3 regions of the Sinorhizobium alkalisoli genome follow, and region 1 is predicted to be linked to each of the others. Evidence: predicted binding sites of a transcription regulator. Region 1 holds the regulator's gene; each other region holds the start of a gene.
The links. Region 1 encodes PhoB, which activates phosphate uptake and scavenging genes when phosphate is short. Its sites were predicted from a motif close to TGTCATNNANCTGTCAT; they were not measured.
Positions count from the first base shown of each region.

Region 2: EKH55_RS19890 (glycerophosphodiester phosphodiesterase family protein) is a predicted target of PhoB. The motif match lies at 2,726-2,742, and genes of this name have one in related genera.
Region 3: EKH55_RS04770 (esterase-like activity of phytase family protein) is a predicted target of PhoB. The motif match lies at 4,972-4,988, and genes of this name have one in related genera.

Region 1 is NZ_CP034909.1:122,058-130,257, forward strand. Features, by position in the region: gene pstC (phosphate ABC transporter permease subunit PstC) at 1-64, shown strand, start outside; gene pstA (phosphate ABC transporter permease PstA) at 61-1,416, shown strand; gene pstB (phosphate ABC transporter ATP-binding protein PstB) at 1,462-2,244, shown strand; gene phoU (phosphate signaling complex protein PhoU) at 2,295-3,008, shown strand; gene phoB (phosphate regulon transcriptional regulator PhoB) at 3,070-3,753, shown strand; gene EKH55_RS00600 (GcrA family cell cycle regulator) at 3,831-4,349, opposite strand; gene EKH55_RS00605 (aspartate aminotransferase family protein) at 4,767-5,966, shown strand; gene argF (ornithine carbamoyltransferase) at 6,036-6,953, shown strand; gene EKH55_RS00615 (Hsp33 family molecular chaperone) at 7,235-8,200, shown strand, end outside.
Region 2 is NZ_CP034910.1:474,401-482,600, reverse strand. Features, by position in the region: gene EKH55_RS19900 (SDR family oxidoreductase) at 1-299, shown strand, start outside; gene EKH55_RS19895 (SLC13 family permease) at 801-2,576, shown strand; gene EKH55_RS19890 (glycerophosphodiester phosphodiesterase family protein) at 2,815-3,837, shown strand; gene EKH55_RS19885 (endonuclease/exonuclease/phosphatase family protein) at 4,041-4,877, opposite strand; gene EKH55_RS19880 (putative bifunctional lysylphosphatidylglycerol flippase/synthetase) at 4,912-5,850, shown strand; gene EKH55_RS19875 (phospholipase D-like domain-containing protein) at 5,748-7,325, opposite strand; gene EKH55_RS19870 (FKBP-type peptidyl-prolyl cis-trans isomerase) at 7,687-8,115, shown strand.
Region 3 is NZ_CP034909.1:959,359-967,558, reverse strand. Features, by position in the region: gene EKH55_RS04780 (HAMP domain-containing methyl-accepting chemotaxis protein) at 90-1,913, shown strand; gene EKH55_RS04775 (MarR family winged helix-turn-helix transcriptional regulator) at 2,094-2,567, shown strand; gene EKH55_RS04770 (esterase-like activity of phytase family protein) at 2,675-4,870, opposite strand; gene hupB (DNA-binding protein HupB) at 5,170-5,442, opposite strand; gene lon (endopeptidase La) at 5,663-8,083, opposite strand.

The DNA of each region.
Region 1 (8,200 bases):
CACGCTCGGGCTGAACGTGCTGGCCCTCTACATCGTTCGCAAATACCGGGAGCAGTACGAATGATCGACATATCCGTGCCAGCCGATCGCGAAACAGTCTCGCCGTCGAAATCTATCCTGACCGTAGATGCGCGGACCCGCCAACGCCATGCGGCGGAAGCCCGGTTTCGCCTGATGGGCAAGATCGCTGTGGCCATCAGTGTGCTCGCCCTGGTCGGCCTTTTGACGTCCATTCTCTCCAACGGGCTGTCATCCTTCCGGCAGACCTACATAACACTGAACGTCTACCTCGATCCGGCCAAGCTGGACAAGCAGGGCAATCGCGCTCCCGAGGCTATCGCAAAGGTCACCACTTTTTCTTACGCGCCCCTGATACAGAAGGCGCTGACCGATGCCATGGCTGCAAAGGGCATTGCCATCGAGGGATTGAACGCCAAAAGCGCGTTCGAGCTGATTTCCAAGGAAGCCCCGGCCCACCTGCGCCGTTACGTGATTTCCGATCCGTCGGTCATCGGCGAAACGGTTTCCTTCGACCTCCTCGCCTCTGGTCGTATCGACGGGTACTACAAGGACCGCGTGACGATGGAGAGCGCTGAGCTCGACCGCAACATCTCCCCGGAGCAACTGATGCTTGCGGACGCGTTGAGGCAAGCCGGGATTCTGACGACAAAATTCAACTGGGATTTCTTCACGGCACCTGACTCGTCCGACACCCGTCCGGAAGCGTCCGGTCTGGGCGTCGCCATTCTCGGCTCGGCTTACATGATGCTGATCGTGCTGGTATTGTCGCTGCCACTCGGCGTGGCCGCTTCGATTTATCTCGAGGAATTTGCACCGCAGAACCGCTTTACCGACCTCATCGAGGTCAATATCGCGAACCTCGCAGCCGTCCCCTCGATCGTATTCGGTATCCTGGGTCTGGCCGTGTTCATCAACTTTGTGGGGCTGCCTCAATCGGCTCCGATCGTTGGCGGGCTCGTCTTGACCCTGATGACCCTGCCGACGATCATCATCGCCACCCGCGCCGCGCTGAAGGCCGTGCCGCCCTCGATCCGCGACGCGGCACTCGGCGTCGGCGCATCGAAGATGCAGTCGATATTCCACCACGTGCTGCCGCTCGCCATGCCGGGAATCCTGACCGGTACCATTATCGGTCTCGCCCAGGCCCTCGGCGAAACGGCACCGCTGCTGCTGATCGGCATGGTCGCCTTCGTTCGCGAATATCCCGCTGGACCGCCGGAAGGCTTTTTTGACCCGGCTTCCGCCTTGCCGGTTCAGGTTTATAACTGGACACAGCGCGGTGACCCCGCCTTCGTGGAGCGTGCTTCGGGTGCAATCATCGTGCTGCTGGTATTCCTGGTCGCAATGAATTTGATTGCAATCATTCTTCGCCGCCGCTTCGAGCGCCGTTGGTAGAAAAGGAGCGCAATGATGAACAATATGTCCGCTACGACAACGACGATGACGATGAAGGCCGCCGCCATGAACCAATCGAAAGTTTCCGCCCGCGGTGTGCAGGTCTATTATGGCGACAAACACGCCATCAAGGATGTCGCCATCGAGATCCATCCCCGCTCCGTAACCGCCTTCATCGGCCCGTCCGGTTGCGGCAAGTCGACGTTCCTGCGCTGTATCAATCGTATGAATGACACGATCAGCAGTTGCCGGGTCGAAGGCCATATCGCAATCGACGGGGAAGATATCTACGATCCGAAGGTGGATCCGGTGCAACTGCGTGCCAAGGTCGGCATGGTGTTCCAGAAGCCGAACCCGTTCCCGAAGTCGATCTATGAAAACGTCGCCTACGGTCCGCGCATCCATGGCCTCGCTTCGAGAAAATCCGAACTCGACGACATCGTCGCATCCGCCCTTCAAAAGGCCGGCCTCTGGAACGAAGTGAAGGATCGCCTGGATGCGCCGGGCACCGGCCTCTCCGGCGGCCAGCAGCAGCGCCTCTGCATCGCCCGGGCCGTTGCCGTCAGCCCGGAAGTCATCCTCATGGACGAGCCTTGCTCGGCGCTCGACCCGATCGCGACCGCCAAGGTCGAGGAACTGATCCACGAGCTTCGCGAGAACTTCACCATCGTTATCGTAACCCATTCGATGCAGCAGGCAGCCCGCGTGTCGCAGCGCACGGCGATGTTCCACCTCGGCAACCTGGTCGAAGTGGACGATACGGATAAGATCTTCACCAATCCGGACGACCAGCGCACGCAGGACTACATCATGGGCCGGTTCGGCTAGCGAACCCGACTCCACCGACGATCAATCGAGCGCGTCCCGAGGAATATAAGATGACCCATCCACACATAATGTCCGCCTTCGACGACGAGTTGAAGTATCTCACGCGCCGCATCTCCGAGATGGGAGGGCTCGCCGAGCAAATGGTGGCCGACTCCGTCCGGGCCCTGGTCAATTCCGACCTGGCGCTCGCCCAGAAAGTCATCTCGGACGACGCCCTCCTCGACGAGGCCGAACGCCAGATCGGCGAGAAGGCGATCGTCACCATCGCCAAGCGCCAGCCCATGGCATCGGACCTGCGCGAAATCATGGGATCGATCCGTATAGCGGCCGACCTGGAGCGCGTCGGCGACCTCGGCAAGAACACCGCGAAACGCGTGATTGCGGTTGCCGGCTCTGGAATCCCGCGCAAGCTCGCGCGCGGCCTCGAGCATTTGGCCGAACTCGCTTTGGTCCAGCTCAAGGAAGTGCTTGACGTCTTTGCCTCGCGCTCGCCGGAGAAGGCCAACAGCATTCGCCAGCGCGACGAGGAGATCGACGCGATCTACACGTCGCTCTTCCGCGAATTGCTCACCTACATGATGGAGGATCCGCGCAACATAACACCCTGCACGCATCTTCTTTTCTGCGCCAAAAACATCGAGCGGATCGGCGACCATGCGACCAACATCGCCGAGACGATCTATTACATGGCGACAGGCGCCCAGCCGGAAGGCGAGCGGCCGAAGGATGATACGACAGCAACGATGGGGTCGGTGACGGACTGACACCGAAAGGGGAGAGGGGCGCCTTCCAACTGATGGACCGAGGCAAGGAGTTGTAGCTTAGATGTTGCCGAAGATAGCTGTTGTCGAAGACGAGGAGGCGCTGAGCGTGCTGCTGCGCTACAACCTCGAAGCCGAGGGCTTCGAGGTCGATACTATTCTTCGCGGCGACGAGGCTGAAATCCGCCTGCAGGAACGTCTGCCCGACCTCTTGATCCTCGACTGGATGTTGCCCGGCGTTTCCGGCATCGAGCTTTGCCGCAGACTTCGACAAAGACCGGAAACGGAGCGGTTGCCGATCATCATGCTGACGGCGCGCGGCGAGGAAAGCGAGCGCGTGCGAGGGCTCGCGACCGGCGCCGACGACTATGTCGTCAAGCCGTTTTCGACTCCGGAACTGATGGCGCGGGTCAAGGCGATGTTGAGGCGCGCCAAACCGGAGGTCCTGTCGACGGTGCTCCGCTGCGGCGACATCGAACTCGACCGCGAGACGCATCGCGTCCATCGCCGCAGCCGTGAGGTTCGGCTCGGGCCGACGGAGTTCCGGCTGCTGGAGTTTCTGATGTCTTCGCCGGGACGCGTCTTTTCCCGCTCGCAACTGCTTGACGGTGTCTGGGGCCACGACATCTACGTGGACGAACGCACGGTCGATGTCCATGTCGGCCGCCTGCGCAAGGCGCTGAACCTCTCCAACATGCCCGACGTGATCAGGACGGTGCGCGGCGCCGGCTACTCGCTCGAGGGGTAAGTTCGAAAATCAATGCTGTTTCCAACAAAAAAGGGCCCATGGGCCCTTTTGCGTTGTTGCGCGATCGAGATCGAACGTCAGCGGATGCGCCGGCGTTCCGCCGAAGGCTGGTAGGCAAGCCGCGCATGATAGTTGCAATAGGGCGAGGATTCCGGCGAGTCGTTGCCGCAGAAGTGAAACTCCTCCTTTAGCGGATCGCCGATCGGCCACTTGCAAGTCCGTTCGGTGAGCTGCGTCAGCTCCAGGCGGCGCGACATCGGCAGGACGATGTTGGCATCGGGTGCGAATTCCTGTTCGGCGACTAGGTCGACCGCCACCTCTTCCTTGAGGACGGTCGCACCGGCAGGGCGGGCGACGGTGCGGGTGACGGCCCGAGCGGCGTAATTCGGTGCACGCGGCGCCGAGGTCGCTCGCTTGGGGCGCGCGGGGGTCGTGGTCCCGCCCGCCTTTGCGCGGCCCGGCAGGCTCAACCGGTGTACCTTGCCGATGACGGCATTGCGACTGACGCCGCCCAGTTGAGCCGCGATCTGGCTGGCGCTCAGGCCCTCGGACCACAGCTTCTTCAGTTTCTCCACCCGCTCGTCAGTCCAGTTCATATCTGCACTCCCCGTTCTCGGCGCTGGGATGGGCAGAATCCATCACCGTCCTCCAGAAAACCCCTGGAGTCACAACGCGATAACTATTTTGGTGACTAGGTCCGCCGCATGCGTCTAGTAATTAAATCTTAACCTACCGGCAGGGTGACTCTGTGGCAAGAGTCGCCGGAATCGCGCCGAATCGATTTCGCGGTTTTCCCCAACTTGCTGGCTCATAGTTGCATTTTTGCAAGCCCCGCGACGCGATTTTTTTGCGACGCGGAATCCGAGTTCGCAAGGTGGCCGCAGCCCTTGGTTTTCTTGACATTGCGCTGCGAAATGGGAATAGTGCCTCCGGCCGCCGAAAGGCGGCATTTTGATTTTTTCGGGCCGGATATCGAACGGTCCGCCTGCGATGCTGAGGAAGGAGAAGCCCGGATGGCCGCAACGCCGCCGCTCTATGATACCTATTTGCGTGCGCCGTTGCGTTTCGAGCGGGGCGAGGGCGTCTGGCTGATCGCGGAAGACGGTACCCGCTATCTCGACTTCGCCGCCGGCGTCGCCGTGAACTCGCTCGGGCATGCCCATCCGCATCTGATCGATGCGCTGAAGGCGCAGGCGGAGAAACTCTGGCACGTCTCCAATCTCTATGATGTTCCCGGGCAGGAGAGCCTTGCGCGGCGCTTGACGGCGGTCACCTTTGCCGACCGGGTGTTTTTCACCAATTCGGGCGCCGAGGCGCTGGAATGCGCGATCAAGACGGCGCGCCGCTATCACTTTGCCAAGGGCCATCCGGAGCGGTTCCACGTCATCACCTTCGAAGGCGCATTCCACGGCCGTACCATCGCCACGATCGCCGCCGGGGGGCAGCAGAAATACATTGAAGGCTTCGGACCCAAGGCGCCCGGTTTCTATCAGGTGCCGTTCGGCGATATCGCCGCCGTAAAGAGCGCGATCAACGACGAGACCGCGGCTATCCTGATCGAACCGATCCAGGGTGAGGGTGGGGTGCGCCTGGCCCCGAAGGAGTTCCTGCAGGAATTGCGCGCGCTCTGCGATGAATTCGGGCTGCTGCTGATCCTTGATGAAGTACAGTGCGGCGTGGGCCGCACCGGCAGGCTCTTTGCCCACGAGTGGGCAGGTATCCGGCCCGACATCATGGCCGTCGCCAAGGGCATTGGCGGTGGTTTTCCGCTCGGCGCGTGCCTGGCGACGGAGGCGGCCGCCGCAGGCATGGTGGCCGGGACGCACGGCTCGACCTACGGCGGCAATCCACTGGCAATGGCCGTCGGTAATGCGGTCCTCGACGTCGTCCTCGCCGAGGGGTTCCTTGACAATGTGCGTGACGTCGCGCTCGTGTTCCGCCAGGGGCTCGCTTCGCTCAAGGACCGTTTCCCCGATATTATCGAAGAGCTCCGCGGCGACGGGCTGATGCTTGGCATCAAGGCGAAAGTGCCCTCACCCGACCTTTTGAAAGCGATCCGGGCCGAAAAGCTGCTCGTTGTTCCGGCAGGCGAGAACGTGCTGCGCCTCCTGCCGCCGCTGATCGTCACCGCGGCTGAAGCGAGGGAAGGGCTCGCGCGGCTCGAGCGCGCCGCAGAGGCTGTGAGGGCCGCGGGCGGCACAGCTGCCGCCTAACTGCGGCGAGGCGCCTCCGCGGTGCCGATGCCCTAAGATCCACGGAACTATCACAGGAAATACAGCAATATGACCGCCACCAGACATTTTCTCGATCTTTCGGCCATGACGTCCGTCGACCTCAGGACGATCATCGACGACGCCCGGATGCGCAAGTCGGCGACAAAGGCCGGAACGGCCGACAAGCCGCTTGCCGGCAAGATGCTGGCGATGATTTTCGAGAAACCGTCCACCCGTACGCGCGTCTCCTTCGATGTCGGGATGCGGCAGCTCGGTGGCGAGACGCTGTTTCTTTCTGGCACCGAAATGCAGCTCGGTCGGGCCGAAACCATCGGCGACACGGCGAAGGTCCTCTCGCGCTACGTCGACGCGATCATGATTCGCACCACTGACCACCGCCGGCTCCTTGAATTGGCCGAGCACGCGACCGTGCCGGTCATCAATGGCCTTACGGACGACACGCATCCCTGCCAGATCATGGCGGACATCATGACCTTCGAGGAACACCGCGGGCCTGTCGGGGCGAAAACGATCGCTTGGACGGGCGACGGCAATAACGTGTTGCACTCTCTGATCGAGGGATCGGCGCGCTTCGGCTATCGGATGAACATGGCGGTCCCGTTCGGCTCCGAGCCGCAGGACAAGTTCCTCAACTGGGCTCGGAACAACGGCGGAGAGATTCTGCTGTGTCATGAACCGGAGCAGGCCGTCGCCGGCGCCGACTGCGTCGTCACCGACACGTGGATCTCGATGAACCAGGAGCACCGCGCCCGCGGCCACAACGTTTTCCAGCCCTATCAGGTCAACGAGGCTTTGATGAAGCACGCGGCACCCGATGCCTTGTTCATGCATTGTCTGCCGGCGCATCGCGGCGAGGAGGTCACGGATGAGGTGATCGACGGGCCGCAATCGGTTGTCTTCGACGAGGCGGAAAACCGGCTTCACGCGCAAAAGTCGATCCTCGCCTGGTGTCTCGGCGTCGTTTGAAGGGGCCTTCGCTGGTCGAAGTGAAGCGGTCGGCGGAGGCTTGAATCCGGCCCGGATCGACACAATCTAGGCGAAATGGAGGGTGGCTCCGGCATGAGTGCTGCGAGTGCCGCCCATAAAACCAGCGTCCGGACGAGCGAGGCTGCTTCTGCAGTGGCGCCGTCGGCGGGCCGTGAATTCTGGACAAATCCGTTCACAACGGGATCAAATGGGATAACGGGCAGGTTGCACGAGGGCATTCGATGCCCGGCGACCAGCGCCTGCGAGACAAGGAGCAAGCGATGACGGAGATAGCACCGGGGCTGGGCGAGTTCGATTTCGCCGGTGACGATCATGTCGTGCCCTTTCATGTCGAGGATCTCGACGTCCGCGGCCGCGCCGTTCAGCTTGGTCCGATGCTCGACGCGATCCTCGAGCGGCACAACTATCCGCTTCCGGTTGCCCGGCTGCTCGCGGAGACGGTGGTGCTGACGGTTTTGCTCGGCACCTCGCTGAAATTCGAAGGCAAGCTCGTCGTGCAGACGCAGAGCGATGGCCCGGTCGACCTCGTCGTTGCCGATTTTTCGACGCCCGACCGGGTGCGTGCCTATGCGCGCTTTGACGAGGAGGCGCTTGCGGCAGCCGAGAAGGGCGGCCGTACTCAGCCGCACGAGCTCCTGGGCAAGGGCATCCTGGCCTTCACCATCGATCAGGGCGCCCACACGCAGCGCTACCAGGGCATCGTCGCGCTTGATGGTGCGACGCTCGAGGAGATCGCTGGCGTTTATTTCCGCCAATCGGAGCAGATCCCGACCAAGGTGCGCCTCGGCGTTGCCGAGCTACTCGACCGCGACGAAAACGGCAAGCCGCGGCACCGCTGGCGCGCCGGCGGCATGGTGGCTCAGTTCCTGCCCGAGGCTCCGGAGCGGATGCGCCAGCCGGACCTGCACGGCGGTGACGGCGACGATGGCAGCAGCAACGGCCTCTTTGAGGAGGATGATCTCTGGACAGAAGCCAAGGTAATGGTCGAGACGATCGACACCGACGAACTCACCGACCCGACGGTCGGCACCGAACGCTTACTCTACCGGCTGTTCCATGAGCGCGGCGTCCGCGTCTATCAGCCCCAGGCTGTCTACGATCGATGCAGTTGCTCGCGCGATAAGATCCGCAACGTGTTGGAGGGGCTCAGTCAGGAGGACATTGAGAGCAGCATCGAGGACGGGCTGATCAAGGTGACCTGCGAATTCTGCTCCACCACCTATCGC
Region 2 (8,200 bases), on a different replicon from region 1:
CGAAGGACCTTTTGGACTATTCGATGACCAAGGGCGGCATTCACGCCTTCACGCGCGCGCTGTCCGGCCACCTCGTGCCGAAAGGCATCCGCGTCAACGCGGTCGCACCCGGCCCGGTCTGGACGCCGCTCAATCCCTCCGACAAGCCGGCCGAAGCGGTCGAGAAATTCGGATCGAACACGCCGATGAAACGGGCGGCCCAGCCGGAGGAGATCGCGCCCGCCTACGTCTTCCTCGCTTCACCGCATTGCTCCAGCTACATCACCGGCGAAATCCTGCCGATCGTGGGCGGCTATTGAGCTGACAGCGGCTTCGCGTCACATGCGGCGCCTCACGTCTGTTCTGACGCGCGGGCGCTGTGCCACCCTTGGATCCTGCGTTCGAGGCCTTTGAACAAGGTCTCGACTGGCCACGCAAGCCAGCCGGAAGGCCGGAAGGGCTTGCCGGCGTCATCCAGGATTCCGCTGCCTCCGCCATGTTCTCCGCCGTGAACCCGAGCGGCGCGCCTTGCCGTCTTCGCCGCCCTCTTGAGCGCAGGTCCGTCAAAGTCTACACGTAGCGAAATCGCTGCCGTCATGCCGAACCTCCATTTGGCACAAGACGGAGTCAATTCTCGCTGGTATAGACCCTGTGGTGTCTGCATGAGGTTTCCAACATTCGCCACGCGCTCAGCCGCCTGGGCAGATTCACCCAGCCGAACTATCCCGCATTTCTCACACTCCTTGTGCCCTGCGCCGGTTCAAAATGGCGACAGAGGAGGAGAATGGCGCGGCCCGATGTGGCTCATCCAGGGGTGATGAATGGCAAATTTCCTCGCCGGCTATGAAGCCTATGTCGCCCTGGCGATCATATTGCTTCTGCTCATCGGTTTCGTTGTGGAACGTTATCCTCCCGAAGTTACGGCGGTCGGCGGCGCGGCATTGTTCCTGCTGTTCGGCTTCGTTCCGGCAACCGACGCAATGAGCGCGTTCTCGAATTCCGCGCCAATCACGATTGGAGCGCTCTTCGTCCTTTCCGGTGCGCTGGTGAGGACCGGTGTGCTCGAGAGCCTGACAGGCATGGTGATCGCACGTGCGGCCCATCAGCCCACATTCGCGGTGGCGATCTTTCTCCTCGCGACCGTCACAGCCTCCGCCTTCATGAACAACACGCCGGTTGTTCTCATCCTTATGCCGATCGTGATGCGACTCGCGCGATCGCTCGACATCGCCGCCACCCGGCTGCTCATTCCCCTCTCCTACGCCGCGATACTCGGCGGCACATGCACGCTGATCGGCACCTCGACCAACATCCTGGTAGACGGCGTGGCGAGGTCTTCAGGACTCGCGCCCTTCTCCATCTTCGAGATAACGCCGATCGGTATGGTGGCGGCCACGGCGGGCACGATAACGATGTTGCTGCTCGGGCGTTATCTCCTGCCGGACCGTCGCGTGAACGAAGCCGCGCCAAGCGCCGAGGGAGAATTCCTGTCCGAGATCACCATCCGCGGCGACGACAAATATGTCGGCAGGAAGATCCGCGCGATTCCCGACTTCAATCGGCCTGGCCTCAGGATCCAGGCGCTGCGCAGCGCCGGCGAGGTGATCCGCACCGATCTCGGCGAGCGGATACTCAAGAAGGGCGATTCGCTGATCGTCTTCGGGACGACCTCGGAGCTTTTGACATTGAACGAGAAGCCGGAGTTGCGTGTCGGGCTGCGCCGCGGCGTGGAACGTGCCCAGGATGCCGTGCCGGTGGAAGCCGTGGTCGCACCGCATCGCGCGAGCGCCGGTGAGCGACTCGTGGATCTGGCGCTCGGCCGCCGCTATGGCATTCGTGTGCTCGGGGCCCACCGCCATCAGCATATACCCGGTCCGGACCTTGAGAATGTCAGGCTGCGCCCGGCAGACAAGCTTTTGCTTGAAGGACCGGCGGCCAATCTCGACGCGCTCATGGACGATGCCGACCTCGTCTCGGTAACTCGGGCGAGCGGCAGGCCTTACCGGCGCGGCAAGGCCCCCATCGCCGTCCTCGCGCTTGCGGCGGTTGTGGCCATCGCGGCGCTCGGCCTGATGGACATCGGCATATTGGCCATGCTGGCGGTCGCGGCCATGCTTCTGTTGCGCTGTATCGATGCCGACGAGGCCTGGAGCTCGATCGACGGTTCGATCCTGATCCTGATCATCGCGATGCTGATTGTCGGCCAGGGTCTTGCGAACACCGGCGCTGTTGCGCTCATTGTCGACAGCCTCACTCCCTGGATAGCCGGACTGCCGCCGTTCGTGACGCTCGTCGCACTTTATGCGCTCACCTCAATTTTGACCGAAGTGGTGACCAACAACGCCGTCGCCGTGTTGATCACCCCCTTGGCCATTGGCCTGGCAAATCAGCTCGGCGTGGACCCCCGGCCGTTCGTGGTGGCTGTGATGCTGGGAGCCAGCGCCAGCTTCGCCACGCCGATCGGTTACCAGACCAATACGCTGGTCTACGGCGCAGGCAATTACCGCTTCTCCGATTTCCTCAAGGTCGGCATTCCGATGAACATCATCGTCGGCGCGGCCACGTGCGTGGCGATCTATCTGCTCTTTCCCCTTTGAGGTGGCTCGCTCGCGGGTCACGATCTTCCGGGCCCACAGCCAAGGCTGCGGCCGGTCGCGACGTCAACGGCTTCGGGACGCGGCTGCCGCCGCCAGGCGCCTGATCGACCCCCCTGCCTCCCTGGATCGTCATCGTCCTGATACAAAGGGTTCATCGAGCTGTCATCGCTGATTCACGGCGCTGTCATGCCCGGCCCCTACTCGCTTCAGAACCGAAATCGGCTCAGGAGCGAATCGCATGCGCTGGACAGCTCTCTTCCTCTCCGCCCTCGTTTTCGCCTTCGTTTGCCCGCCGGCATTCTCTGCCGAGACGACACGCGCGACCCAGATCCTCGACCGGCTGAAACACGCGAACGACTGGCGGCGCCACGTCATGGTCGTCGCCCACCGCACCGGCTGGAAGGATCAGGGCCGGATGGTCCGGGCGGAGAACTCGCTCGAGGCCATCCGCAATGCCATCGCCCTCGGCGCCGAGATGATCGAACTCGATGTGCGCAAATCCGCGGACGGCACCTTCGTCCTCATGCATGACGACTTCCTCGATCGCACGACGACCTGCCGCGGCGAAACCAAGACCCGGACGGTGGCCGAGCTGAAGAACTGCCGGCTGATCGTCGAGGGCGGGGGCATCGTGACCGACGAGACCGTGCCGACCCTGAAGGAGGCGCTTCTGGTGGCGAAGGACAGGATCCTCGTCAATATCGACAACAAGCTGACGGCGGCGGTCCTGCCCGAGATCGCCGCCGAGGCGCGCGCCTTCGGAATGGCCGACCAGATCCTTATCAAGGAAAACCTCTGGAACGAGCGCCGCATCGCCGACACCCGGGCGCTGATGGCTGCGGTCGGCCCCGACGTCACCTTCATGCCGATCCTCGCCGACGACGCGGTGCATGATGCCCGCTTCATGGCCCAGGCGACCGGTACCTTCGGCGCGCCGGCGGCCGAGCTCGTCCACTGGCATGCCGACGGCACGCCCATGACGAAGGACGGCGGCGTGCTGTTTTCGGCCAAGGCTCGCGCCGAGGCTATCCGCGGCAACTGGCATCTCTGGGTCAACACCTATCCGATCGTCAACCGGCCGCCAGGCATGTTGGCGGGCGGGCGCGGCGACGAGCGTGCCGTGCTCGACGGCCTGCCGCAGGAAAGCTGGGGCTTCTGGATCGACCGCGGCGCCACCATCATCCAGACCGACGAGCCAAAGGCTTTGATCGGCTGGCTGGAAGAGAACGGCTACCGCATCCCCTACGATCTGATGAACTGAGCGACGGCCGTCTTTCGCAAGCACGGCATCCCGGTTCAGCCGTCGGAGGATGGCGTCGTCGCCGGCCGCATATCGAGCCATTGCATCAAGCGCCCGCGAGGACGGCCGCCGGCGCTATAGAGGACGTACAATCAACTTTGCCGGATGGACGGTGCAGCTCGCCCGGCGCTGATCGCCAAACGCATCGCCGGCCGGCCGGGAGGTCAGGGGAGCGGCGGAGCTCCGCTTCCGTAGGTGGGCAGGTTATCCTTTTCGATCGACCGCCTGTGAGGTTCCAGTTCCAACTCGACCAGCAACGGGAGATGATCGGAGGCCGAGCGCGCCAGCGGGCTGTCGTGCACCCGGCAGGCCTTCACGCCTATTCCGTCGCCGACAAAGACGTGATCAAGGCGCAGGAGCGGCAGTCGCGATGGAAAGGTCGGCCGCGTCCTGGCATTCGAAAGAAGCTGGGCGTCCCTGAGACGTCCGGCAAGAGCCTTGTAGGCGAACGAGCGCGCAATCGCGTTGAGGTCGCCTGCAAGCACCACGCGCGATTCCGATTGCCGTATTCCTCCAAGCCAGCCGGGACCCAGAAGCGCCGTCGCCTGACGAATCCGTTCCGCGCCGCGCAATCCGAGATGGGTGACGATGACCTGAAGTTTGAGATGGCCGATATCGACCTCGACCCAGAGCGCGCCTCTGGGCTCGCCGGACGACGGCAGAGACTCCGCCTTGACGAGGCGCATCGGCAGGGCGGTCAGCACCGCATCGCCATATCGCTCTTCCTCCAGGTGGAGGGCCGGATGAAACTGAGACTCCATGCGCAGATGTGCGGCGATCATCTGCGCCTGGTCCATCCCGCCGCTGCGCGCGCGGCCGACGTCGACCTCCTGGAGCGCGATAATGTCGGGGCCGCATTCGCGGATGACCTCGCCGATGCGCGCAGGGTCGAGCTTGCGGTCGGTGCCGAAGCAGCTGTGAACGTTGTAGGTCAGCAGGCGTATCGCTCGAGGCATTCCCTGTGCAGCCCTTTCGCATCCGGGAACACGCGGGACCTGCATTTCGTTCCGATGGACGCGACCGAGGAACGGGACCTTGCCAAAGAAGATTATTGCACGTCTGTTCATATTCACCGCCATCGGCGTCGCCGGCTGGCTGATATACCGGGCGCTCAGCCGATACACGTTCGGCGAAATCCTGGGTGTGATCCTGCAGATCCCCCTCGGCCATCTGCTCGCCGGTATCGGTTTCGTCTGCCTCTCCTATTTCTGTCTGACGCTGTTCGACACGCTTGCGGTTCGCTATGTCGGGCAAAGGCTCGCCTATCGCCGCGTGGCCATCACCTCCTTCACCAGCCTCGCGATCGGCCACAATGTAGGCGTGGCGGCCTTGAGCAGCGGAGCCATTCGGTACCGCTTCTATTCACGCTGGGGTTTCAGCGGCGAGGAAGTGGCAAAGATCATCCTGTTCTGCGCCGTTACCGTCGGCCTGGGCCTTGCCACCCTGGCCGGCCTTTCCTGTCTCGCCGTGCCGGAGAGCGCGGCGCGGATCATCGGGCTGTCGCGAACCGGGGCCCTTCTGCTCGGCATCACCTGCCTGGCGGGGTCGCTCGGCTATGTGATGCTTGCGGGCTTGCTCCGGGGATCGGTGCGTCTTTTCCAATGGACCTTCGAAATGCCCTCCCTGCCGCTTGCAGCCGGTCAGGTGGTCGTCGGCACGGCCAATTTCCTCTGCGTCAGCGCGTGCCTGCATCAACTGGTGCTGGCATTCGGGACGCCGGCTTTCCTCGAGACCGCGACCGCCTATGTCGGCGCCAATGTCGCGGCCCTTGTCAGCCACGTCCCAGGCGGAATCGGCGTGCTCGAAGCGACCATCGCCTTTCTGCTCGGCCAGACCGCCAATATCGGGGCGCTGATCGCATTCCGGGCGATCTACTTTTTTCTGCCGCTTCCGCTCGGCTTGATCTCCCTTTCAATCGCGGAGTTTCTGCGTTTCGACGAGGCGAAAAGCCTCGCAAGCAAGGCGAAAAGCTGACCGCCCCAGCGCCGCACGAGGACGAGCGAATCGTGAAGCGGCCTGACCGGCCGGCGTGGGTCGACGATGTCCGTGCCCCAGACGAGAGAAGTCGCCCCGTCCTCCTTGAGCCCGTCGAAAGGCCGCAGACCGCGCCTGTTCACGTTCAGCCTGTCGATGACGGCGACAAGGGAACCGGTCTCCCGCACCATGGTGTCGACTTCCGCCGGGTTGACGTCGAGATGTTCCGCCAGAAGGCCGTTGCGAATCTGTTGGATTGCCACGCATTGCTGATCGCTCGCGGCTTCGACGGCAACGTCGCATTCCGTATCGAGCCCTTCCGAGCGGTTGTTGAAATTCGACGAGCCGACGCGAAGGAACCGCTCGTCGATGACGACGAGCTTGGAATGGATGATCACTTCCTGTTCGGAGCCATCCGCTGCAGGGACGACCGGATAAACCACCCGCAGCCTGCCATGGCGGTCGGCCTGCTTGAGCCGCCGGACAAGGCGGTCGCGGTTGATCCCCATGAATAGTCTTTCCAGAATGCCGTGCGAACTGAAGGTGGTGACCACGACGATTTCCGGGCCATCCGGCTCCTGCAGGCGCCGGCAGAGCAGCGCGCCGATCCTTTTCGAGGCGAAATACTGGTTCTCGATATAGATGTGGCGGCTCGCGCTGCGAAGCGCATCCAGCGTCAGCCTTACGGCCTCCTGCCGCCCTCGGCGGTCGCCGTATTCCGGCTCGGTGCGCGCAATCGCGATCCGGCAATCCGTCAGGATCGGCACGGTGCCGGCCGGCCACGCGGCGGCCTGCCGCGTCGGAGGACTTATCTCTTCCCCGACCGACGATTTCCAGCGCGCGCGGCAGAGGTCGCCGATGGCTCGGCTTGCCGCACCCTCCAGCACCACCTGGATATCATGCACCGGGTCGTAGGGCTTTCCATCCGGATCGCGTCGGAGATCGTTTTCCGCCAAGTGATCCGGCCTGTCCCAGCGGCGCGCCGTAAGGTCGATGCCGCCGACGAAAGCGATGCGATCGTCGATCGAAACGAGCTTCTGATGATGCGAGCCGCGAAACGCCCGATGGTTTGCAAAGCGGAGTTCGATCTGCGGATGTGCCGCCCATTTCTGCCGGCGAAACAGCCGCAAGGACTTTCCCGAATAGATCGGTCCCATCGCCCAGATGAGAATCCGGATTCTCACCTTCGGTCTTTGCCCCGCGAGCCGCTCCAGGAATGCCCCGAGCGTCTCCGATTGCGGATCTTCGGGTCGCAGCCTAATGCGAGGATCGAAGTCCCATCCGGTGATCCAGATCTGCTCCTCCGCCTGCTCCATGACGCGCGCGACGCATGCATAATAGGCGGCGGCATCGATGAGGAAGCCCACGCGCTCTGCAGCCACGCTGCGCCAGGCGTTCTCCGCTTCCTTGATGATCGGCCGGCCTGCGCGCCGCCATGGCCGCGACTTTCCGGCAAATATCGTTTTCCAAGCCAAGCTTTCATGTCCCAGGTGGCAACTGGCGGAGGAATCCGTTTCGGCCGAAAATTGTTCCCGCCGCCGCCCGACGCTCACCCGAGAGGCGGTCGCCAAGTGGGATCGCGTCACCTTCCCTGTCGTCAGCGGTTTAAATCTGTCGTCGGCGCCCTAGATTCCCGCTGACATTACAGCGCCGCCCGTCTTTTCAGACGCGCAACGGTCGCTGTAACGCTTGGAATCTGCGCATCGAGCTTTCCGAAGATCGATTACAATTTTCGGGCGATGCGCTGGATGTCGGCAGGACCGGCATCTCGCCCGGCGCAAGGGGCTCATGGGCCCGCGACCGAAATTTCCCTCAAGCACAAGTCGAGAGCAAGCAATGACCGAAGTCAAGAACGGCGACGTGGTTCGCATTCACTACACCGCCAAGCTGGCGGACGGTTCCGCGGTCGACTCTTCGCAAGGCCGGGAGCCGCTGGAGCTCAAGGTCGGCGCGGGTCAGATCATTCCCGGGCTCGACCGCGAAATCAACGGAATGGAAGTCGGAGAAACGAATACCGTCACCGTTCCGGCGCGAGAAGCCTACGGCCCGCACGACGACGCCAAGGTGCAGACGATGCCGCGTTCGGTCGTGCCCGAAGGTGTCGCGGTCGGAACGAGACTGCAGGGGACCGGCCCGGACGGCCAGCAGATGGCCGTTACCGTCCTCGGCCTCGACGAGAACCAGGTGACGCTGGATGCTAATCACCCGCTCGCGGGCCAGGACCTCGTCTTCGACGTCACCGTTGTCGAAGTCGTCGATGGCTGAGCGGATTCCGCAAAAGCGTTGGCGTGGACGGCGCCCCACCGGCATCGCTTTGCCACAGGAGGTCGTCGCAGGCCACTTGCAAGCG
Region 3 (8,200 bases), 840 kb from region 1:
AATGATTCCTGCTTCGGCTTCCGCTCCGTCATGACGATCAAGCGGCGGAAGACACATTGCACCGTCCGCGGATCGTTCCGGAGTGAGACATGTCCCGACTGAAGATATCGCATACGCTGATCGCCCTGTTTGTCCTTGTAGCGGTGATCGTCGCCACACTCGCCGCCGCCTCCATCAACGGCGTTCGCATGATGAACGAGCGAAACGGCGAAATCGCCAAGAGCTGGCTACCGCGCGTTTCGCTGGCGCGTGCGCTCAAGACACAGCTCTCAGACACGCGAACCGTCTTTGCCCGGCACCTGATCTCGCTCACGCCCTTCGAAAAGAAGGGCGCAGAAAAAGCGATCGGTGAGGCCGTCAGCGGCTTCGAGAAGCTCGCCGGCGACTATGCCGCCTTGGTGACGTCGGATGCCGACAGGGCCGCGCTCGACAAGGTGCACGCGGCCTACAAGGCCTATCTCGTAGTCGCCGACGGAATGGTGAAACAGTCGAACGACCTCCAGAACATGAAGGCCCAGCATATCTTCAAGGTCGACATGCGGGTGGAAGGCGAGAAGGTGGATGTGGCAATCAGCGAGTTGCTCGATCAGAACCTTGCCGGGGCCGAAGCTGCCGTCGCCGCCAGCGTCGCAACCCACAAGCTGATCATGACGATCGACTCCATCGTTATCAGCCTTGCAGCAGCGATCGTTCTCGGGTCGATCGCCTATGCCGTTCGTGGCGTCGCCCGCCCGATCCAGATCATCACCCGCTCTATGGCGAAGCTTGCCGAGGGGGATGCGGCAAGCAGCATTCCCTACGGCACCCGCAAGGACGAGATCGGCGAGATGGCGCGCGCTGTCGAGGTCTTCCGCCAGGCGGCGATCACCAATCGGAAGCTCGAGGAAGAGGCCCGCATCCAGCGCGCCGAGGCCGAGGCCGAACGCGAAAGGACGACCCGCGACGCCGAGGCAGCGGCACAGCAGCGCCTCCGAGAAGCCACGGCCGGCCTTGCGAACGGCTTGCAGCGGCTTGCCTCCGGCGATCTGGCCTTCCAGCTCACCGAGCCCTTTGCGCCCGATTTCGAGCAGCTCAGGCACGACCTGAACCAGGCGGTCGCCCAGCTCGCCGAGACGCTCGCGGCCGTTTCAGTCAGCTCAAGCAGCATCGACGGCGGCGCGCGTGAAGTCAGCCACAGCGCCGATGACCTCTCGCGGCGCACGGAACAGCAGGCGGCGTCGCTCGAAGAAACGGCCGCCGCACTCGACGAGATCACCGTCAACGTCGCGAACTCCTCCAAGCGCACCAACGAAGCCCGGACGATCGCCGCCCAGGCGAACGAGAGCGCTCACAAGTCCGGCGCGATCGTTTCCGGAGCAATCGATGCCATGGGCCGCATTGAGCATTCCTCCAGCCAGATCTCGAATATCATCGGCGTCATCGACGAGATCGCCTTCCAGACGAACCTCCTGGCGCTCAATGCCGGCGTCGAAGCCGCGCGTGCCGGCGAAGCCGGCAAGGGTTTCGCGGTGGTCGCGCAGGAGGTGCGCGAGCTCGCACAGCGTTCGGCCAATGCCGCCAAGGAGATCAAGGAACTGATCCGCAATTCGGCGAGCGAAGTCGAAAGCGGCGTCCGGCTCGTGCGCGAAACGGGCGAGGCCTTGCGCACCATAGAAGGCTTCATCGTAACCATCAACGAACATATGGATGCCATCGCCGTTTCGGCCCGGGAGCAGTCCGCCGGGCTTTCGGAGGTAAACACCGCCGTCAATCAGATGGACCAGGTTACGCAACAGAACGCCGCAATGGTCGAAGAGGCCAATGCCGCGAGCGCAACGTTGGCGCAGGAGGCCAGCCGCCTGCACGACCTGATCGGCCGCTTCACACTGGCCGAAATCGCAGGTCATGGCTACGGGTCGCGTCCCGCCGCATAGCAGACCGCAGCGGCTTACCTCCCATATCGGCAACGGCCCCGCAGGCGGGGCCGTTGCTTTTGCAACTGCCGGTGTTCTCCTTAAGAATTACCGGGTTTTTGTCGACAAGCATGGCGATTGTCACTATCAATAGGGTTGCTGCCATTTGACATGGCCCCTCAACATACAACCATGATGGTCATGAAGAACACATTCGAAGTTTCCGACAAGCTGTTCGAGCTCTATCATCGCATTCATCGTCTGGTGAACGAGTCGATGACGGAGGAAGGCGTCTCGCTTGCCCGAAGCAAGTTCCTGTTCTTCCTGAGCAAACTCGGGCCCTGCCGATCGACCGACATCGCCTGCGCCCTGAATTTCGCGCCGCGCACCGTCACCGAGGCGATCGACGGCCTGGAGCGCGACCGGCTGGTGATGCGCAAGCCCGACCCGGAAGACCGCCGCGCCAAGATCGTTTCCATCACCGATACGGGCCGGGCCGTGCTCGAGGCGGCGGAGCATCCGCGCAAGCAGTTGCTTGAGGAAATCTTCTCAGCACTCGACGACGATCAACTCGACCAACTCTTCGAGATCGTCAGCAAGCTCGTCGTGAAGACCGACGAGATCCGCAAGCGCAAGGAAGCGGCGGAGGATCAGGAGATCGCCGCCGCGCGGTGAACGCGGCATGTTCGCTTAATCCGAGCATGGCGCCATAGGTGCGTTCACGAATCGGAAGAGGCCGGGACGTCATGTCCCGGCCTCTTTCGTTTCTCCCGAGCTGACGCTTACATCGCGTCGATGGCACCGATGGAGAAGAACAGGGTTTCGCCCGAGGAGTCGTCGACGCCATCATTGTCCGTCACGACATAGCCGTTGCCGGCCGCATCGATCGCGAAACCCTCGACCTTGTCGACCACATAGCCATTCAGCGCCTTCAAGTCCGGAATGAGATCGCGCACCTCTTCCTTCCTCACCACCGGCAATTCGCCGCCGAGTGCCGCAGGCTTCAAGTCGGCGAGGGGAACACGGTAGAGCTTCTTGATCTTCGCCGCTTCGCCGATCAGATTGTCGCGCTCGATGACATAGGCGTATTCGCCATGGAGGGCGATTTCCGAGAGACCGACCCAGCCTTCCTCGGACTTGTTGAGCGGGTAGCGCACGGCACCCCACTCCTTGGTTGCCGGCTTATAGGAGACGAGCTTGACGAAGCCTTCTTCGTCATCCTTCCACTCGCGCTGGACCGCCATCCAGAGCGTCTGGTCGTCACTTTTGCCGAGGGCCGCAATCCCTTCGAAGCCGAAGCGAATCTCATTGGCACGCAGTTCCTCCGGAAGCGCGATCTCCTGCTTGATCTCGCCCTTCTTGTTCACATGGAGAATCGCATGGCTGTAATGCTTGTCTGAATTGCCTTCGGAGGCAAGCCAGAAGCCGCCCTCTCCATCGTTGGCGATGGCTTCGATATCGAGCTTCTGGGCGGGTGCGCCGTCCCGGGTGATCGGTCGTGCTTCGGTGATCACCGCCGGCTTCTGCGTGGCGTCGATCGTGAAGATCGTCGGCTGCGACGAGTAGAAGGAATCATTGACCGCGTACAGGAAGCCCGGCTTGTCCGCGGCGGGGGCAAGGCCCGAGAGCGCACTGAAGCCGATCGGCAGGCCGTCCCTTTCCGCGGAGCGTATCTGCGGATAGGCGGCTTCGCCTTCCCCGCGCTCGTAAATCATGACATGCGCCCGGGCGCCGCCATCCTCGATGAGGTCGAGCTCGTTGGCGGTCGCCAGCAGATTGCGGCCCGGTATGGCAATGACGCCCTCGGGCGAGATGCCGGACGGCAGAAGTTGGAGAAGTTCAGGCTCAGCCCCGGTATCCTTGTAGACACCGGCGATCGAAGCGCGTTCCGAAAGCACGAAGAAGAGGTCGTCGTCGCCGAAATGCGCCGCTTCGAGGCCTTCCGGTTCGACACCCTTGGCCGACGAGCGCTTCTCCGGATAGTGGCCGATCGAGGCGATCGCATATTCGAAGCTCGGGCCAGATTCAAAGAGCACCTTGCCCGTTGTGTCGAAGATCGTGAAGCCGCGGGCGCCGCCCTCGTAGTCACCCTCATTGGCCACCACGATCCGCTCGTCGTCGAGCCACTTCACCGCATCCGGCTCGCGCTTGCGGCCGGCCTGCTCACCCGTGAATGAGATTGCGCCGTCACGCTTGGTGTCGATGTTCTTGAGATCGACGGCTCCGGCGGAGAAATGCGTCTTCACCGTGCCGGACTTGCCGTCGAGGATGACGATATGATTGTTCTCCTGCAGCGTCAGCGCAATCTCGTCCTTGCTGTTGAAGGCGACGAATTCCGGTTCCGGATCATCACCGGCAATCTCCGCGAGGCCGATCAGCGCCACGTGTTTGATCGTCGCGCAGTCCGCAACCCCGTCCTTCAGCGACAGGATCACGAGATCGCCCGCCGGCATCTGCGGCATCTGGCCATCATTGAATTCCTCGTCGCGCTCATTCTCGATCGCGACCGCGGCGAGCGTCCCGTCCTTGTTGACCGCCACCGAGTCCGGCTGGCCGCCGAGATCGCAGGTGGCATCCACCTTCTTCGTGGCGACATCGACCACGGCAAGCAGGCCGGAGGGATTGGTGAAGCTTTCGCGCGTGTTGACGGCGACGAGCACTTTTGCGCCGGCTGTCGCGACGGATGTCGGCTCACCATCGAAGGCGACGATGCCGCCGGCCTTCGGCGCCTTGGCATCGGCAATGTCGATGAAGCCGATGCGCTTGCCGGGGCTGTCGGAATAGATGAGGGTGTTGCCGTCCTCGCTCGCCGTGATGATTTCCGCCGAGGTGGGCGCCTTCCGCTCGGCACCCTCGGGGAGATTGTCGGCAACGGGAAAGGATGCGATGCGATTGAAGACCTGTTCGGCCTGAACGGCGGATGTCGTGGATGCGGCAAGGGCTGCGGCCAATGCTGCGGTGATGGAAAATGCTTTCATGTGTCCCTCCTTATCGCGGCGCTCGAGCATTCGCGCCGCTGTGGCATCCGGAATCGGCCGGTTGCCTGACGCCCCGGATGGGAGGTTATTGCAACCGCGCTGTTACAGTCCGATGACAGCGGAGGAAGTTGAAAAGAGGCCCGGCTGGGCCGGGCCTCAAATCGATCTGCCTGCACGCGCTTCGCAAAGCGGCGCAAACGGCAAGGGAACATGAACCTGTCTGGGCCCGCAATCGGCAGCCACCAAGCGTGAATGCCCACCGGCGGTCGCCGGGTTCCGTCGGAACCCGAACCGCCCGATTAGTTGACAGCGTCCTTGAGGCCCTTGCCGGCCGTGAACTTCGGCACGTTGCGAGCCGGGATGTCAACTTCCGCACCTGTGGACGGGTTGCGGCCCTTGGAGGCTTCGCGGCGAGTCACGGAGAAGTTGCCGAAGCCGACGAGGCGGATGTCGCCGCCGTTCTTCAGTTCGCGCTGGATGGTCTCAAAAACTGCATCAACTGCAGAAGACGCATCGGCCTTGGAAAGACCGGCCTTCTCGGCGACAGCAGACACGAGCTCATTTTTGTTCATGTTTCCACCCCTTTCATACTGGTTCGAAACGACTGTGTTCTTAAGCCGGGGCGGCATGTGCATCACCCACGTCTTGCCATTCCCAATTGCGCCTAATCCCTTGGATTGCAAGGCTTGCAGGCTGCTTTACAACAAAAAAGACCGGCGAAATGCCGGTCTTTTTTGATTTTTTGGTCAAACTGCGCCACCCGGGACACACTCCCGTGCCGCTTCGACGTCTTCAGTGGGCGATCGACGCCCCCGCCTCGTCTTGCGAATCGACCGGAGTAATCGAAGCTGCCTCGTTCGACGCATCCCATTCGATCGGCTCAGGGCGCCCGGTCAGAGCGTGTTCAAGCACCTCTCCCATCCGCGACACCGGGATGATTTCAAGGCTGTTCTTCACGTTGTCCGGGATCTCGGCGAGGTCCTTGGCGTTCTCTTCAGGGATCAACACCTTCTTGATGCCGCCGCGCAGAGCCGCCAACAGCTTCTCCTTGAGGCCCCCGATTGGCAGGACGCGACCACGCAGCGTGATCTCGCCGGTCATCGCCACATCCTTGGAGATCGGGATGCCGGTCATGACCGAGACGATTGCCGTCGCCATAGCGACACCTGCCGACGGACCATCCTTCGGCGTCGCGCCTTCCGGCACATGGACGTGGATGTCGCGTTTGTCGAAGAGCGGCGGCTCGATGCCGAAATCGATCGCGCGCGAGCGGACATAGGATGCCGCCGCCGAAATCGATTCCTTCATGACCTCACGCAAGTTGCCGGTGACCGTCATGCGGCCCTTGCCCGGCATCATCACGCCTTCGATCGTCAAAAGCTCGCCGCCGACCTCGGTCCAGGCGAGACCGGTGACCACGCCGACCTGATCGTCGCGCTCGGCCTCGCCGTGGCGATAGCGCGGCACGCCAAGATAGTCGTGGACGTTTGCCGCCGTCACCTCGACCTTATTGGTCCTGCCCTTGAGGATCTCGGTCACCGCCTTGCGCGCAAGCTTCATCAGCTCGCGCTCAAAGTTGCGGACACCCGCCTCCCGCGTATAGGTCTGGATAACCGCCATCAGTGCGCCATCCGTGACGGAGAACTCGTTAGGCTGCAGCGCGTGATCGCGGATCGCCTTCGGCAGCAGGTGCCGCTTGGCGATCTCCAGCTTTTCCTCTTCGGTGTAGCCGGCGATGCGGATGACTTCCATGCGGTCCATCAACGGCGGCGGAATGTTCAGCGTGTTCGCCGTGGTGATGAACATCACGTTCGACAGGTCGTATTCGACCTCGAGATAGTGATCCATGAAGGTCGAGTTCTGTTCCGGATCGAGCACTTCCAGCAGCGCCGAAGACGGATCACCGCGGAAGTCCTGGCCCATCTTGTCGATCTCGTCGAGCAGGAACAGCGGGTTCGACTTCTTGGCCTTCTTCATCGACTGCACGACCTTGCCGGGCATGGAGCCAATATAAGTCCGACGGTGACCGCGAATTTCGGCTTCGTCGCGCACCCCGCCGAGGGCCATGCGGATATATTCGCGGCCGGTGGCCTTGGCGATCGACTTGGCAAGCGAGGTCTTACCGACGCCCGGAGGGCCGACAAGGCACAGGATAGGGCCCTTGATCTTCGCGGAACGGGCCTGCACAGCCAGATATTCGACGATGCGCTCCTTGACCTTGTCGAGACCGAAATGATCGGTGTCTAGCACCTTCTCGGCGTGATTGAGGTCGGTCTTGATCTTGGACTTCTTGCCCCAGGGCAGGCCCAAGAGCCAGTCCAGATAGTTTCGCACGACCGTCGCTTCCGCGGACATCGGGCTCATCTGGCGCAGTTTCTTCAACTCCGCGTCAGCCTTCTCGCGCGCTTCCTTGGAAAGCTTGGTCTTGGAGATGCGCTCTTCGATTTCGGCCATTTCGTCGCGGCCGTCCTCACTGTCGCCCAGTTCCTTCTGGATCGCCTTCATCTGCTCGTTGAGATAGTATTCGCGCTGCGTTTTCTCCATCTGGCGCTTGACGCGCGAGCGGATGCGCTTCTCGACCTGCAGCACGGAGATCTCGCCTTCCATGAAGCCGAGTGCCTTTTCGAGCCGCATCTTGACGCTGGTCGTCTCCAGCATCTCCTGCTTCTCGACAATCTTGATCGAGAGGTGCGAGGCCACCGTGTCGGCGAGCTTCGAGTAGTCGTCGATCTGGCTTGCGACGCCGACGACTTCCGGAGAAATCTTCTTGTTCAGCTTCACGTAGCTTTCGAATTCCGACACGACCGAGCGGCTCAGCGCCTCGATCTCGACCGGATCTTCTTCCGGTTCGTGGAGCACATGCGCCACCGCTTCGTAGAAATCGTCGCGCTCCGTATAGCGATCGATCTCAGCGCGCGCGCGCCCTTCGACGAGGACCTTCACGGTACCGTCGGGTAGTTTCAACAGTTGCAGGACATTGGCGACCGTTCCCACCTTGTAGATCGCGGAAGGTTCCGGGTCGTCGTCCGTCGCGTTGATCTGGGTCGCCAGCATGATCTGCTTGTCGGTACCCATGACTTCTTCGAGCGCGCGGATCGATTTTTCGCGACCGACGAAGAGCGGCACGATCATGTGCGGGAATACCACGATGTCACGCAGCGGCAGAACCGGATAGGTCGCGCTTTCAGTCGCCGGAGACGTTTTGTTCGTCATGTCATTTCCTTTCCGTCCCGATTTCGGGCCCGTTCCCGGGAGCCTTGGCAGCACTCCCGGCCATCACATTGTCCACGTGAAAGTGGAGTGCGGAAGATGCCTTTTCAAGCCCAGGTG